Regions from separate parts of the Virgibacillus saliphilus genome, predicted to be linked through region 2. Evidence: predicted binding sites of a transcription regulator. Region 2 holds the regulator's gene; the other holds the start of a gene.

Region 1 (8,067 bases), 2.7 Mb from region 2:
ATATCGTCCGCTTAAAGGAAGAAGTTCGTACCCTTTTATCAGACTTGGATATACTGCAGGAACCATATACATTAGTGCGTTCTATTTCAAGGAAGTATATAGAGAAGACCGACTCCAGAAAAGCCTACTTACGCGGTGCATTTTTAGCAGGTGGTTCGATTAATAATCCTGAAACGTCATCTTATCATCTAGAGATCTTTAATTTTCATCAGGAACATAATGATTCATTATGTGATTTGTTAAATGAATTTAACCTTCGAGCACGGACGTTGCAACGCAAGAATGGTTACATTGTATATATTAAGGAAGCGGAGAAAATGACGGAGTTCCTTAGTTTAATTGGTGCCCATAATGCGTTGTTTAAATTTGAAGACGTTCGTATCGTCCGTGATATGCGCAACTCAGTAAACCGCCTTGTGAATTGTGAAACAGCTAATTTAAATAAAACGATTGGTGCAGCATTCCGACAAATTGAAAACATTAAATTCATTGAGAATACCGTAGGAATCGATCAATTACCGGAAAAGCTTCAAGAGATTGCCATTTTACGCGTCCAGCATCAGGAGGTTTCGTTAAAAGAATTAGGAGAATTAGTAACGAGTGGGAAAATCTCCAAATCCGGTATTAACCATCGCTTGAAAAAAATTGATGAATTTGCCGAAAAACTTAAAAATAGGGAAGTATTACAGCAAAAATAGAAATTGGATTTATGGTATAATCGAAATAGAATATACGAAATCGACAGTAGCTATATATGTTGCTGTCGGTTATCATTGAATAAAAATGATAGCGTTTACGTAGAGGGGGATGAATGTTGGTTGATCGAACGGTTACAGTAGAATTGGAATCAGGTCTGCAAGCAAGACCAGCTGCACTATTTGTGCAGGAGGCAAACAGATATGGTGCACATTTGTTTCTTGAAAAAGAAGGTAAAAGAGTCAATGCGAAAAGCATTATGGGTCTAATGAGCTTGGCCATAACCCGTGGAGAGGACATTATGATTATTGCAGATGGTGATGATGAAGAAATTGCACTAGATCACTTAGTACGTTTTGTTTCGGAAACATAATAAAAGGGTGTCTCATTTGAGGCACCCTAAAATGTTATTTATCTGCGTTTGGATTACGTTCTAGAATTTTGTCAATCAATCCATAGTCTACGGATTTTTCAGCAGTCATAAAGTTATCGCGTTCTGTATCACGTTCAACAACTTCTATTGGTTGTCCGGTACGTTCAGAAAGAATCACGTTCATTTTTCGTTTCATTTCAATAATGCGTTTTGCATGGATTTCGATATCCGTTGCTTGACCTTGTGTACCACCTAGTGGTTGGTGAATCATCACTTCACTATTTGGAAGAGCATATCGTTTTCCTTTTTCACCAGCTGCCAACAGGAAGGCACCCATTGATGCTGCCATTCCAGTACAGATAGTTGATACATCAGGTTTAATGAATTGCATTGTATCAAATATGGCCATACCAGCTGTAATGGAGCCACCCGGTGAGTTAATGTAAAGTGAGATGTCTTTATCCGGATCTTCTGCTTCCAAGAATAATAGTTGTGCTACAATGGTGTTGGCTACATTATCATCGATTCCACTACCAAGCATAATAATACGATCCTTTAATAAGCGTGAGTAAATATCGTAGGCACGCTCTCCACGATTTGTTTGTTCAATTACTGTAGGTATTAAATTCATTTTTAAAAATCCTCCCTTATTCATAACGTCTATATTCATCATACCTAAATGGTCAATAAAGGTCAAACAAAAACGTTCAACAAATTGATTTGCCAAAATACTACATTCCAGCATACCCATCTGATAAAAAAATAAACCTGTCTGACTATTTTCGTAGGACTTGTATAAATTAGATAGAAAGGTTATAATATTTTTTGTGACAAATTTAAATCACATGCGCCCATAGCTCAGCTGGATAGAGCACTGGTTTCCGGTACCAGGAGTCGGGGGTTCGAATCCCTCTGGGCGCACTAAGAATAAAATCAGTAATGGCAAGGGGTTAGTACTTTTATTCCCTTGTCATTTGTGTATAAAAGTAGCGGATTGCAAATAAATCGCAAACGTCAAGTTTCTTTCTTTCTTAATTAAAGATATTAGTATTTTATTTAAACAATGAACAAAATCTTTTTTTCTTCTTTTTTAAAATCGGCTGTCCTAGCGCTTTTTTCTTCACGTATTTCTTCGGATTAGTTATAGCTGTCACTCCACCTTTACCGTATCCAGGTGTAATGGATTTTTTTACTTTCCTCTTCACACTAGATTTAGCTTTTGAAATAGGGGACTTTGGTTTTTTTACCTTCACTTTTATCACCTGCTTTAAATTTGTGTCTACCATCGATAGCTACGCTTAAATATTGTAAATCCTGTTTATATAGACTATAATTTTAACGCATGCTAAAGAAAGGTTTTTAACTTCTCTATCGCCATTCTTTAGCCTTGTAACTATCCAACGATTGATGCCTGTTAATGGTTGAATCTTATAGGATGTTAAACCGAATTGAAGTGACGCCTCAAGTCTTTTAAGCACTAGTTTCTTCCTTTTGCCTTCTTAATTACATTATAGCATAGCTGATATAGATTAAAATAAACCAACCAAGCTCTTGTTTTGGAGGAAATTTACAGACCGGATTAATGCCCTCTTTACTGTTCTTATACGTGTTCGGGAAGATGGCTGTTCATTCTATAATTGCAGCAAATAAACGAGGAGGTGATCGGAATCGAAGCCTCGGAAAGGACATCTCCCTTGACAACTATTCCATATTAGGTTAAACTATTAAAATAGTTGAAATCGCATACATAGTAGGTGGGGTTAAATGATATGTATGGGGACCACATGATTTACATTATTGGAGATGCTAAAGCTCCCTCCAATAATCCTATTACAAAGCAATATAATGGCTTTTTTATTGGATTGGTCATTAATAAAGAAACACATGAAATTGTAGATTTTGATTGTTCGGCTACGATTGAATTAACCGTTCGTTTTCTCAGGTCTTTGTTTATAAAAGAAAACATGACAGATACTACCACGATTGTTAACAAGATAGAATCCCGATATTTCGGCTCATCCCAAAAAGGAATAATCGTGGCGTATAAAGATGCATTGAAGAAATATAAACAAATCATTTCGGATACTGCTTCACTACATTAACAAGTGAAACCCAGTATATAACAAATGTACACATTTGTTATATACTGGGTTTCTTCATGAAAGAGGAGGAATGCTGCAAGTGATACAGGATACGTTTTTATACATCAGTGTACTAATTGCATTAGCAGCAGTGATCGTTTGGATAGAAAAGTCAACATCGAGTAAATTTTTTAAGTATGTTCCAGGTATTGTCCTACTATATCTTACTGCCGCGCTACTTCGGACATTTGGCGTGTTTGGGGATACGGAGGTGATGAGTGAGGCCAATTCGAATCTTAGGGATATCCTGCTTCCTGCTATGATTGTTCTTATGCTGATCAATTGTGACCTGCGTAAACTCCGTAAATTGGGGGGAAAGATGCTCCTTGGATATGCAACGGCTGCCATTAGTATTGTGGTGGGTTTTACCGCTGTTTACACTATTTTCAGCAATTGGTATGCTCCGGATACATGGCAGGCTTTTGGTGCGTTGTCCGGGAGCTGGACTGGCGGTTCTGCAAATATGGTCGCCATCCAGGGTATACTGGATGTCCCTGAAAATATATTTGGATATGCTTTGATTATGGATACGGTCAATTACTCTGTTTGGGTGATGTTTTTATTCTGGCTTGTCCCATTTGCATCAAAGATTAATAAGTGGACAGGTGCAAGGACGGACCATCTTGATCAGGTGCAAGTCGAACTGGAAGAAGATAATACGAACAACTCCGTTGGTTTTAAAGAAATGATGGTTATGCTTGCATTTGGGCTACTAGTTTCAGCAATTGGTGCTAGAATTGGAGAGGCTTTACCAGAAATAGGTACCGTGATTAATGCTACTACCTGGACCATTACGATTGCTGCTGTCATTGGGCTTGTATTAGCAACGACTCGATTTTCCAAAATGGCTGGATCCATGGATATTGCTAATGTAATGTTGTATATCATCATTGCATTGATTGCATCCAATGCAGATTTCAGCCAATTATTCCAAGCACCAATCTATATTATCAGCGGATTTCTAATTTTATTTATTCATTTAGTAGTAATGGTATTATTAGGCAAAGTTTTCAAGCTTGATTTGTTTACATTAGGAATTGCAAGTCTTGCTAATATTGGCGGCATGGCATCTGCGCCAATGCTTGCCGGTTACTATAATCGTGCCCTTATTCCCGTTGGTGTTATCATGGCACTACTGGGGTCATTCCTTGGCACCTATATAGGTCTTTTTGTTTCCCAAATCCTTTCCATGATATAAACGTTAACACACAATCACCCCATCTACATTCAAGTGTCTTTACAGGAGGTTAACGATGATTACAGATGTAACAGTAACACATACGAGAAATAAGCTAAAAGAGCCATTCATTACTGCGATTCGGAGCGTAGATGAAATAGAAACACTTACCATAACAGTTGAAACCGATGATGGGTTTTATGGAGTTGGAGCAGCATCGCCAACTTTAAAAATAACTGGCGATTCCTTAGAAAGTATACAGAGTGCTGTCAGAGGTCCAATTAAACAAGCAATTATCGGTACACCGCTAAAGTCTTTGGAACATTTAGTTACAAAGGTGAGAGATGCCTGTGTTGGTAATACAAGTGCAAAGGCAGCAGTTGATATCGCTTTGTATGATTTGTTTTCCAGAAAATATCAACTTCCGATGTATCAACTCTTAGGTGGATATCAAAGAGAAATTACGACAGATATGACACTGAGTATCGGAGAAGAAGCTGAAATGGCTGCAAAAGCGAAGTCATTAGTACAGCAAGGATTTAGCGCATTAAAGGTAAAACTTGGAGGGGAGTTTCAGGAGGATTTATCACGAATGAGGCGGTTGCGCCAGACAGTTGGTGAATCCATTCAGTTGCGAATTGACGCAAATCAGAGCTGGGATGCGAAGACTGCCGTCCGTTTTATCCGGATGCTTGAGGAGGAACAGCTTGATATTGAATTTATTGAACAACCGGTGAAGGCTGCCGATTTTAAAGGATTAGCCTATGTAACAAACGCTGTCCATACACCAATTATGGCAGACGAAAGTCTCTTTTCTGCAGCAGATGCACTTAGGCTGGTTCAAATGGCTGCCTGTGATTTATTTAATATTAAACTGATGAAAACTGGTGGGATTCGCGAAGCAATTGTAATAGCAGATATTGCTGAGGCTGCCGGCATTCCATGTATGATCGGCAGTATGATGGAATCGCCGATTTCTGTTTCAGCAGCCGTACATCTAGCCTGTGGACATCGTAACATTATTTATGCTGATATGGACGCTCCGCTTTGGTTGGAAAAGTTGGAAGATACATTGGTAGATGGTATGATTTCCTACAATGGGCCGCGGATTTCTTGTTTGGAAAGATGAAGGTAAAATAAAATTGCTCAGGATTCTAGCTTTCTTATCGCATTAATTTAGGTAAGCGCCCTCTCCTGCAACGGGAAGAGAGGGCGCTTATTTGATTTTTATATGACTTTCGATTCATTTTAACAATAAATGATTGAATTTTTTTATTGATGATATAGTATTACATTACTGAATTTTAGTATCTATACAATGTCAGAAATGGGAAGGAGGCTAATAATGAGTATTGAAAGCGATTACAAAATGGAATATGAAGCAGAGAAAAAAACAGATTTTGTGAAAGTAGCTAAAAGTAGTAGCTTTAAACAATTGATTAAAGCAAGGAAGAAATTCATTGTCCCATTAACGATCTTTTTCTTCATCTTTTATTTTATGTTGCCTGTTTTGACTTCCTATACGACATTCATGAATGCCATGGCAATTGGCGACATATCATGGGCGTGGATTTATGCTTTTGCGCAATTTGTGATGACCTGGATTCTTTGCATTGTTTATGTAAAAAAATCTGCTTCCTTTGACAAGCAGTCAAACCAAATTATTGAAGAACAGTTAAAGAAGGAGGAGTAGCGGCATGAATCTAACGGTCATTGTTTTATTTCTTATTATCGTATTGGCAACATTGATTATAACCTATTATGCAGCTAAACGAACACAAACAACTGGGGACTTTTATACAGCAGGGGGAGGTTTAACAGGCTGGCAAAATGGGCTGGCCATTGCAGGTGATTATTTATCAGCTGCTTCATTTCTCGGAATTGCCGGGGCCATTGCATTGTATGGATTTGATGGGTTCTTTTACAGTATTGGTTTTCTTATTGCTTATTTAGTTGTGATGTTTTTAGTAGCGGAGCCTTTGAGAAATCTTGGAAAATATACCATTGCTGATATGATTAATGCACGTTTTGATGCTAAAAAGGTTAGGGGTGCGGCAGCGTTAAGTACCATAACGATTGTCATATTTTATATGATTGCACAACTCGTTGGTGCAGGTGCGCTCATACAATTATTATTTGGTATAGATTATTGGATCGCTGTATTGATCGTTGGTGTCATGATGACAATATACGTATTGTTTGGAGGAATGACAGCGACAAGTTGGGTGCAAATTATAAAAGCTGTTCTACTCATGATCGGTACATTGATCATTGCATTTCTGGTCTTTCAACGATTTGATTTTAATATTATGCATATGTTCAGTGAAGTAAAAACAGCGACAAGTCATGGTGCGGATTATCTTAACCCTGGCTTGCAATATACAGTTCCTTTAGATACTATTTCACTCATGCTGGCACTTGTATTGGGAACAGCAGGCCTGCCACATATTTTGATGCGTTTCTTCACGGTAAAAAATGCTAAAATGGCAAGGACCTCCGTTGTAACAGCAACATGGGTAGTTGGAATTTTTTATATTCTAACCGTTTTCCTCGGCTTTGGTGCAGCTGCATTTGTAGGGGAAAGCCAAATTTTAGCAGCAAATCCGGCTGGAAATATGGCGGCACCATTGTTGGCGGAAGCACTTGGCGGCGATTTCCTATTTTCTTTTGTTTCCGCTGTGGCATTTGCTACTATTTTGGCAGTTGTAGCAGGACTTGTCTTATCAGGTGCTTCGGCATTTGCTCACGATATTTATGGCCAAATCATAAAGAAAGGAAAGGCTTCTGATCGGCAGCAAATGTTAGCAGCACGGTATGCTTCATTAGGGGTATCTGTTTTTTCCATTTTACTAGCTTTAATGGCGCAGACGATGAATGTTGCCTTTCTGGTTTCCTTGGCCTTTTGTGTAGCTGCAAGTGCTAACTTGCCAGTAATTTTGTATACGATTTACTGGAGACGCTTTAACACTACAGGAGCCATAACGGCGATGTTCCTTGGGTTACTATCAGCACTAATTCTTGTTTCTATGAGTCCCAATGTTTTTTCGCCAACAGAAGGCGCGGCCATTTTTGTTGGAGATCCGATTTTCCCATTAACGAACCCTGCTATCATTTCTGTTCCATTAGGGTTCATTGGAGGATATCTGGGAACGATACTTTCGAAAGATCAGGATATCGAACGCTATGCTGAAGTAAAGGTAAGAGCGAATACAGGGTATAGAGGTAGTTAGGAAGACGTTCTACAAAAAAGAATGAGGCAGGGGGAGATTTACATCCTTCTGCTTTTTTTGTAGCATCATAAATTATATAATTTTTGTGATTGTGGTTATTTCGTAGCCAAACAAGCCACGTCCGGATTCAGTGCCCAGTAACTAGCAGTTTTTTGGGTGGGACGAATTTTAGCGCAGTCTCAGAGCTTTTGATGGTGATTGCGCTTTATTATTGGATTGATTTATGGAAAGTAGATTGATAATCTTGTAATGTAAAGAGAACAGAATTTTTAAATGAAAAAGAAAGAGGCGAGAAGTTTTGACGAATATTATTAATATGCAGGGTGTTTCTTGGCAAAGGCAAGGAGAAACGATCCTATCCGATGTGAATTGGAACGTATCTAAGGGAGAACACTGGGCGGTACTTGGGCTAAATGGTTCGGGAAAGACCACATTGCTTAATATGGTAAA
Region 2 (8,067 bases):
CGGAAGCTTGAAGCGATACTTACAGCGATTGCCAGATCAATAGCCGGTTCATCAAGTTTCACACCCCCAGCTACTTTGATATATGCATCCTGATTTTGCAACATTAGGCCTACACGTTTTTCCAATACCGCCATTAATAGCGGAACTCTGCTACTATCAACCCCTGTCGCCATCCGACGCGGATTTCCAAAACTAGTAGGCGAAATAAGTGCCTGTATTTCCACAAGTACTGGTCTAGTTCCTTCCATGGAAGCAACAACCGTAGAACCTGCAGCCCCTTGCGAACGTTCCTCTAAAAATATCTCGGAAGGATTCATAACTTCCTTTAATCCTTCTTCTTTCATCTCAAATATACCCATTTCATTTGTGCTGCCAAAGCGATTCTTAACGCCACGTAAAATGCGATACATATGGTGTCTTTCACCTTCAAAATAGAGCACGGCATCTACCATATGTTCAAGCATTCTGGGCCCGGCGATAGCCCCCTCTTTCGTTACATGTCCAACAATAAATATCGGAATCCCACTGGTCTTTGCTATTTTCATTAACTCGCTTGTAGATTCACGAACTTGAGATACACTGCCCGGGGCACTGCTGACTTCCTCGCGAAAAATGGTTTGAATGGAATCAACAACCACAAAGGATGGCTGAATTTCGTTAATATGTTTGGCGATATCAAATAAGTTGGTTTCAGATAAAACATATAGCAAATTCGAAGTAACACCTAATCGATCAGCGCGAAGCTTTGTTTGGCGGGTTGATTCCTCTCCTGATATATACAACACCGGGAGCTGCTTATCTGCGAGTTGGGAGGATATTTGCAGTAGCAATGTTGATTTACCGATTCCCGGGTCACCACCGACGAGGACCAGAGAACCTGGAACAATTCCCCCACCAAGTACACGATTTAGTTCCATCATCGACGTGGTTATCCGTGGTTCTTTCTGTGACTGAATGGCGGTAATCTTTTCAGGCTTACTCAAATTTTTCATCCCACCATTTACTGTATGCTTACTAGTCGTACTCGATGCTTCTATTTCCTCAACTAATGTATTCCAACTGTTACATCCTGGACATTTACCCATCCACTTTGCTGATTCATAACCGCATTCCTGACATACATATTTCGTTTTTCGTTTCACCAATGTATTTCATCCCCTCTCTTTATTATATAATATTATTGGATTCGGTAGGTTACAGACGAATATCAATTTGATTAATTATTTCCATAATCATGCCACAATGGGGGAGTTGTATCGCAACGATTCGTTGCTTTTACATAAAAACTATAAACTGCGACATAGTATGCCATACTCGCTGCCGTTCGGGATCGTTCCGGGAAGTTGCTTTCCGCGGGCACGGCTTCAGCCTCCTCGCGGAAGACCACCGCTGCGGGGTCTTCAGACACGTGCTGGGACTGCGCGTAAATGCTCGTCCCAGCGAAGACATTTGTTCCCGCAGGAGTCAACTTCCCTCCACGCACCCGAACTAGTGAGATAATTCGATTGATTACTCATTCGTTTCAGAGATAATAACTGAAACACCAGCGGAGAAAATACATGGAGACTCCGGCGGGAGGAAAGGCCTAGGTGAGACCACGAAGTGCGGAAGCGCGAGTGGGCTCGCCAGCCGCCCGCGGAAAGCGAAATGTATTTCCGTAGCGGTATGCCCACTCTCAACCAAAGTTTGCAAAATGAAATATCACTTTGTCGCAGTTTACATTAACGGCGAACATTTAAAATCTAACAATATATACGAAAAGTGCTTTGTAAAAAAGCTGGAAGAAACTATTCTTCCAGCTTTTTTACGGTTGGCAATAGGGAAGTAACAACCTATTTTAGAACAATAAATTCCCCTTTATTATTCAAGCCAATTTTTACTTTTTGTCCTTTTGTAATATTTTCTTTGAGAAGTTCCTCTGATAGGAGGTTCTCAATGTTTTGCTGAATGGATCTTCGTAGAGGCCTTGCCCCGTATTCAGGATCAAAAGCCTCGTTTGCTATTTTTTCCAGTGATTTATCAGTCAAGGAGAAGTCAATCTCCTGATCAAACAAGCGTTCTTTTAAATGTTCGACCATTAAAGTAACAATACGTTTCATATGCTTTTTCTCCAAGGCGTGGAAAACAATCATTTCATCAATACGGTTTAAAAACTCCGGACGAAATGCCTTTTTCATTTCTTCGGTCACTTTGGATTTCATATCTTTGTACTCTTGCCCTTCTTCACCAAGGTTAAATCCAACATATTTATTACGTCTTAATTCATTTGCGCCAACGTTGGAGGTCATAATAAGCACTGTATTGCGAAAATCAACAACTCGCCCTTTTGAATCTGTTAACCGTCCATCTTCCAGTACTTGTAATAGAATATTAAATACTTCCGGATGTGCCTTTTCTATTTCATCAAGTAACACAACCGAATAAGGTTTTGTTCGAACTTTCTCCGTTAACTGACCACCTTCATCATAGCCGACATAACCAGGAGGAGAACCGACCAGACGGGAAGTGGAGTGTTTCTCCATGTATTCCGACATGTCAATTCGAATCATGGCTTCCTCGTCTTCAAACATCGCCTCTGCCAATGCACGAGCAAGCTCTGTTTTACCAACACCGGTTGGCCCAAGGAAAATAAATGAACCAATTGGACGTTTCGGATCTTTCAAGCCAGCTCGCGCCCTGCGAATTGCTTGAGAAACTGCATCAACAGCCTCTTCCTGACCAATCACACGACTATGCAAGGTCTCTTCCATATTTAGCAGACGTTCACTTTCATCCTTCGTCAGCCTGGCTACCGGTACTCCTGTCCATATAGATACAACACTGGCAATGTCTTCTACCGTCACTTCAGTATCTGTTTGCCCCTGCTTTTCTTTCCATGCTTTTTTCGTTTTTTCCAATTCCTCACGCAGACGTTGTTCGGAGTCCCTTAGGGATGCAGCTTTTTCAAATTCCTGACTTTGGACGGATGCATCCTTTTCTTTACGTACATCTTCCAGCTTTTGCTCCAATTCTTTCAAATCAGGTGGAACTGTGTAGGAATGCAATCGAACTTTTGACCCTGCTTCATCAATGAGGTCAATTGCTTTGTCAGGCAAAAAGCGTTCTGTGATGTAGCGGTCAGACAGACTTGCAGCGGACTCAATGGCCTCATCTGTAATTGTCACACGATGATGTGCCTCATATCTGTCACGCAGCCCTTTTAAAATTTTTACCGTTTCCTCTAGCGTCGGTTCATCTACTTGAATTGGTTGAAATCTGCGCTCCAGTGCGGCATCTTTCTCAATATATTTACGATATTCATCAAGTGTTGTCGCACCAATACACTGGAGATCACCCCGGGCGAGGGATGGTTTAAGAATATTCGATGCATCGATCGCACCTTCAGCACCACCCGCACCAATCAACGTGTGCAATTCATCGATAAACAGGAGGATGTTTCCGGCTTGGCGTATTTCCTCCATGACTTTCTTCAAGCGATCCTCAAATTCCCCGCGATATTTCGTGCCGGCTACAACCGTACCCATATCCAAAGTCATGACACGTTTGTCGCTTAATGTCTCAGGGACTTCGTTATCGATAATCTGTTGTGCCAAGCCTTCTGCTACAGCTGTTTTACCAACACCTGGCTCTCCTATCAACACTGGGTTATTTTTTGTACGACGGCTTAATATTTGAATAACACGCTCAATTTCCTTACTTCGTCCGATGACAGGATCCACATTGCCTTCTTTTGCAATTACCGTTAAATCTCTTGCCAGCGAATCCAGTGTTGGCGTATTTGCATTTGATTGTTGATTGTTACGATGGCCTTGTCTTCCACCCTGTGATTCATTGCTTCCCAGTAATTGAAGCACTTGCTGACGTGCTTTATTCAGACTAACACCAAGATTATTCAACACCCGGGCAGCGACTCCTTCTCCTTCACGAATCAGCCCCAGAAGAATATGTTCGGTACCTACATAGGAGTGGCCGAGCTTTCTTGCCTCATCTTGAGATAGCTCTACTACCTTCTTAGCCCTTGGCGTATAGTGGATCGATTGCATGGGCTTCTTTCCAACGCCAATTAACTTCTCTACCTCTTCCTGAATCTTAGGAACCTCAAGACCTAATGACTCCAGAGCTTTCGCTGCAATCCCTTCCCCTTCACGAACAAGCCCCAAGAGAATATGTTCTGTGCCAATATTGTTATGTCCAAGTCGTACCGCTTCCTCTTGTGACAACGCTAATACCTTTTGCGCTCTTTCTGTAAAACGTCCAAACATCATATACATTTTCCTCCTGTCTATTTCTCCAATTGCAGGCGTTCACGGATCAGTGATGCCCTTAATTCATCTCGTTCATCGGCTGTTAAAGTTGCTTGTGCATATTGTTGCAGAAATCCCGGTTGTGTCAAAATCATTAATTCATTAAGTATATTTCTGGATACATTTTTGATGAGTCCTAAATCAATTCCCAATCGAACATTTGATAAACATGCCGCTGCTTCCTTTGATTCAATAATTCTACTGTAATCCAGAACACCGAAGGATCGGAAAATGCGATCCTCTAACTTTTTACCGGATTGCTCCATAATACGGTTACGTGCATTTCTTTCGTGCTCAATCAATTGTTGAACGACACTTTGTAAATCCCCTATAATATCCGCTTCTGTCTTGCCTAACGTAATTTGATTCGAGATTTGAAAAATATTTCCCTGGGCATCGCTACCTTCACCATAAATACCTCTAACAACAAGCCCAAGCTGATTAATCGCCGGTATCATTCGGTTAATTTGTTTCGTCATCGCAAGTGCAGGGAGATGCATCATAACAGAAGCGCGCATTCCCGTACCTACATTTGTTGGACAACTTGTTAAATACCCTCGCGTCTCATCAAACGCATAGTTAATTTTCTCTTCTAACCAATCATCCAGCTCAAATGCCCCCTCCAATGCCTTTGACAGTTGAAGTCCCGGGAAATATAATTGGATCCTGATATGATCTTCCTCATTAATCATGACAGATACCTGTTCATTCTTAGAAATAATCGTTGCTGGTGCATGTTCACTTTTTGATAAATGCGGGCTGATTAAATGCTTCTCGACCAAAACTCGTTTTTCAATGGCTGTTAAATCCGGAATTGAAATGAACGAAAAGTCCTCATAATCCTGAAATGACTGATGTTCATACTCCTCTTTAATAAAATCCCGAATGCCTTCCAGTTTTTCATGGTCTGCAAGAATAGGGTACGAAACATCTGAGAAATTCCTAGCCAGACGAATTCGACTACTAAGGACAATATCACTATCCGGCCCTTCCTCGCGCATCCAAGGACTAATAGCTTCGTTCATGAATTGCTTTAAGGTCATGTATCATCACCTGCTTTCGAACCATCACTCTGATTTTGCAATGCTTTAATCTTATCTCTTATTTGAGCAGCTTCTTCAAAATTTTCATCTTCTATCAATTGTTGCAATTCAGCTTTATAGCTTTCCAATTGTTTCTTTGTATGCAAGTCGCCACCCATGCGTTTGGGAATTTTCCCGTAATGCTTGGTATTACCTGAATGTACCCTGCGCAATATCGGATCAAGACGTTCAGAAAAAGTATCATAACACGTTGCACAGCCGAACTTTCCTACTTTTTTAAATGTGGAAAGTGACATACCACATTGCGGGCATTTCAATTCCTTTACTTGATTATACGAATTACTTTGCTGACTTTCCATCATTGCCGAGTCAAAATTGAACAGACCTGTAAGCAAATTATGAAGGGAATACCCTTCCTCCGGATACGTCATATAACCCTTTTCCTTCGCACACACTTCGCAAACATGAATTTCGGTTTTAGTACCATTGATCACTTGCGTAAAGTGGAGTGTAGCCGGCCGCTGCTGGCATTCCTGACATTGCATTATTTTTCCCCCTTACTTGTTTAGGTACTTTAATTCTGAAAGCATGGCAGTTAACACACGAGCTCGAACCTCATCCCGAAGTGGGAGCTGGAATGCTAATGTATTTCGGTCAATCCCACTGAGGATAATTTTGGCCTCGCGTTCGGTAATTAATTCTTCTTCCAATAGTCGCTCAAGCACATCAATGGAAGCTTGTTGCGTTACTGTTGGATTGATCATCTTTATAATTTCATCAATGAGTTCAGACTTATCCTGATGTATCACTCGCATAATCCGAATATAACCGCCGCCGCCACGTTTACTCTCTACGATGTACCCTTTTTCCAATGTGAAACGCGTTTTAATTACATAATTGATCTGAGAGGGGACACACTGGAACTGATCAGCAATTTCACTACGTTTAATCTCGATTGCATTTTGCCCTCTTGTTTGTAAGATCTTTTTTAAATATTGCTCAATCACATCTGAAATATTACTCATGAGCCCACCTCCTCTGCATCGCATAATCTTTTGACTTTGACTATCTTTGACTATACATTTATTATACCCTAAAACACGTGAGATGCAAACACATTGTTCTATATATAGAGTAGACAAAAATTTGAGAAACAAAACAGGAAAAAACGCGATAACTATTAATTATGTGGAAGAAGTTCGAGCCATTTCCTATTTAAGCTCTGAAATATTTTTTACATAATTAATTTTAGAGATTTCCTCTATCAAAGCAATTCGTTCTACATCAGGTTTTCGCTCAATCTTTACGAAGATATTTCTAATATCATTTTCTGCCTTTGTAATTTCTACATTTTTAATCGTTGAATCAAATTTATCAAAGACAGAGATAATTTCATTTATTTGAAGTTCAGGCAATGCTACAATTTCAATCAAATTAGAGGAACGTCCCTTAGCAAATAACTTTTCAAAGTTATTCAGGAAAACCAGGCTAAGCAGAATAATAAGGGTTGTAAACAATGCAGGTACGTACATCCCTGCACCAACAACTAGGCCTAATCCTGCAACCGTCCAAATGGAAGCCGCGGTAGTTAGACCACGAATCGTCCCACCATAGACGATAATTGTCCCTGCGCCAAGAAACCCAATTCCACTAATAACATAAGATGGTATGCGCGCCGGATCAAAACGGATATTATCGTGCTCCGCCATAAATGTCTCAAAGCCAAATAAAGATAATAGCATCATTAAACAAGCTCCGACCCCAACGAGAATATGGGTGCGAAAACCAGCGGAATGATTATTTAATTCACGCTCAAAACCAATAACCCCGGATAAAACAAGTGAAATTAACAATCGAGACATCATGATTGTAAAGTTATCATCAAACACAAATTCCATAAAATCTCCCAATTCCCACCCTCCAATCTCTATTTCCATATTAATATCACAGTGAATTAGTAAAGATACATCGTTTAGAGATTCTCCAATTATATATATGATGCCATATACGTTTTAACGTTTTAACCATCGAAAAAAGTCTATTTGCTTATATATAAAAATAACAATAATGACAGCATGTAACAATCTTTAAATATAGAAAAAAGCTGGAATGCACTAGTGCATTCCAGCTTTTTTAATTTTGCCTGGCGGCGTCCTACTCTTGCAGGGGCAAAGCCCCAACTACCATCGGCGCTGGAGAGCTTAACTTCTGTGTTCGGCATGGGAACAGGTGTGACCTCTCCGCTATGACTACCAGACCTAACGGCTTACGCGATCTCTTTCTTATCAGCACTTCCTTATGGAAAAGGAAAGACAAGATATATTATAGGCATTTCCAAACGAAAATGCAAGGGTTTTATGTATTTATACCCTAAAAACTAAATAAGAGTGTTCGTAACGTACATCTAAAAGCCATTTAGTTAAGTCCTCGATCGATTAGTATTCGTCAGCTGCACGTGTCACCACGCTTCCACCTCGAACCTATCTACCTCATCGTCTCTGAGGGATCTTACTCACTTGATGTGATGGGAAGTCTCATCTAGAGGGTGGCTTCATGCTTAGATGCTTTCAGCACTTATCCGTGCCACACGTAGCTACCCAGCCATGCTCCTGGCGGAACAACTGGTACACCAGCGGTGTGTCCATCCCGGTCCTCTCGTACTAAGGACAGCTCCTCTCAAACTTCCAACGCCCACGACGGATAGGGACCGAACTGTCTCA

What was found. Region 2 encodes CtsR, which represses protease genes until heat stress. Its sites were predicted from a motif close to ATGGTCAATAAAGGTCAAACA; they were not measured.
Region 1: a site for CtsR is predicted at 1,749-1,769, ahead of clpP (ATP-dependent Clp endopeptidase proteolytic subunit ClpP). Genes of this name have one in related genera too.

The regions. Positions count from the first base shown of each region.
Region 1 covers NZ_JAGYHC010000001.1:2,814,256-2,822,322, reverse strand. Annotated here, with positions in the region: gene whiA (DNA-binding protein WhiA) at 1-698, shown strand, start outside; gene KFZ56_RS13735 (HPr family phosphocarrier protein) at 815-1,069, shown strand; gene clpP (ATP-dependent Clp endopeptidase proteolytic subunit ClpP) at 1,104-1,700, opposite strand; tRNA gene KFZ56_RS13725 (tRNA-Arg) at 1,917-1,990, shown strand; gene KFZ56_RS13720 (hypothetical protein) at 2,122-2,322, opposite strand; gene KFZ56_RS13715 (DUF3870 domain-containing protein) at 2,839-3,171, shown strand; gene KFZ56_RS13710 (DUF819 family protein) at 3,251-4,408, shown strand; gene KFZ56_RS13705 (dipeptide epimerase) at 4,464-5,516, shown strand; gene KFZ56_RS13700 (DUF485 domain-containing protein) at 5,733-6,080, shown strand; gene KFZ56_RS13695 (solute symporter family protein) at 6,085-7,617, shown strand; gene KFZ56_RS13690 (ABC transporter ATP-binding protein) at 7,916-8,067, shown strand, end outside.
Region 2 covers NZ_JAGYHC010000001.1:160,369-168,435, reverse strand. Annotated here, with positions in the region: gene radA (DNA repair protein RadA) at 1-1,145, opposite strand, end outside; gene clpC (ATP-dependent protease ATP-binding subunit ClpC) at 1,833-4,265, opposite strand; gene mcsB (protein-arginine kinase McsB) at 4,283-5,347, opposite strand; gene mcsA (protein-arginine kinase activator protein McsA) at 5,344-5,892, opposite strand; gene KFZ56_RS00815 (CtsR family transcriptional regulator) at 5,905-6,372, opposite strand; gene KFZ56_RS00810 (MgtC/SapB family protein) at 6,559-7,257, opposite strand; rRNA gene rrf (5S ribosomal RNA) at 7,489-7,604, opposite strand; rRNA gene KFZ56_RS00800 (23S ribosomal RNA) at 7,763-8,067, opposite strand, start outside.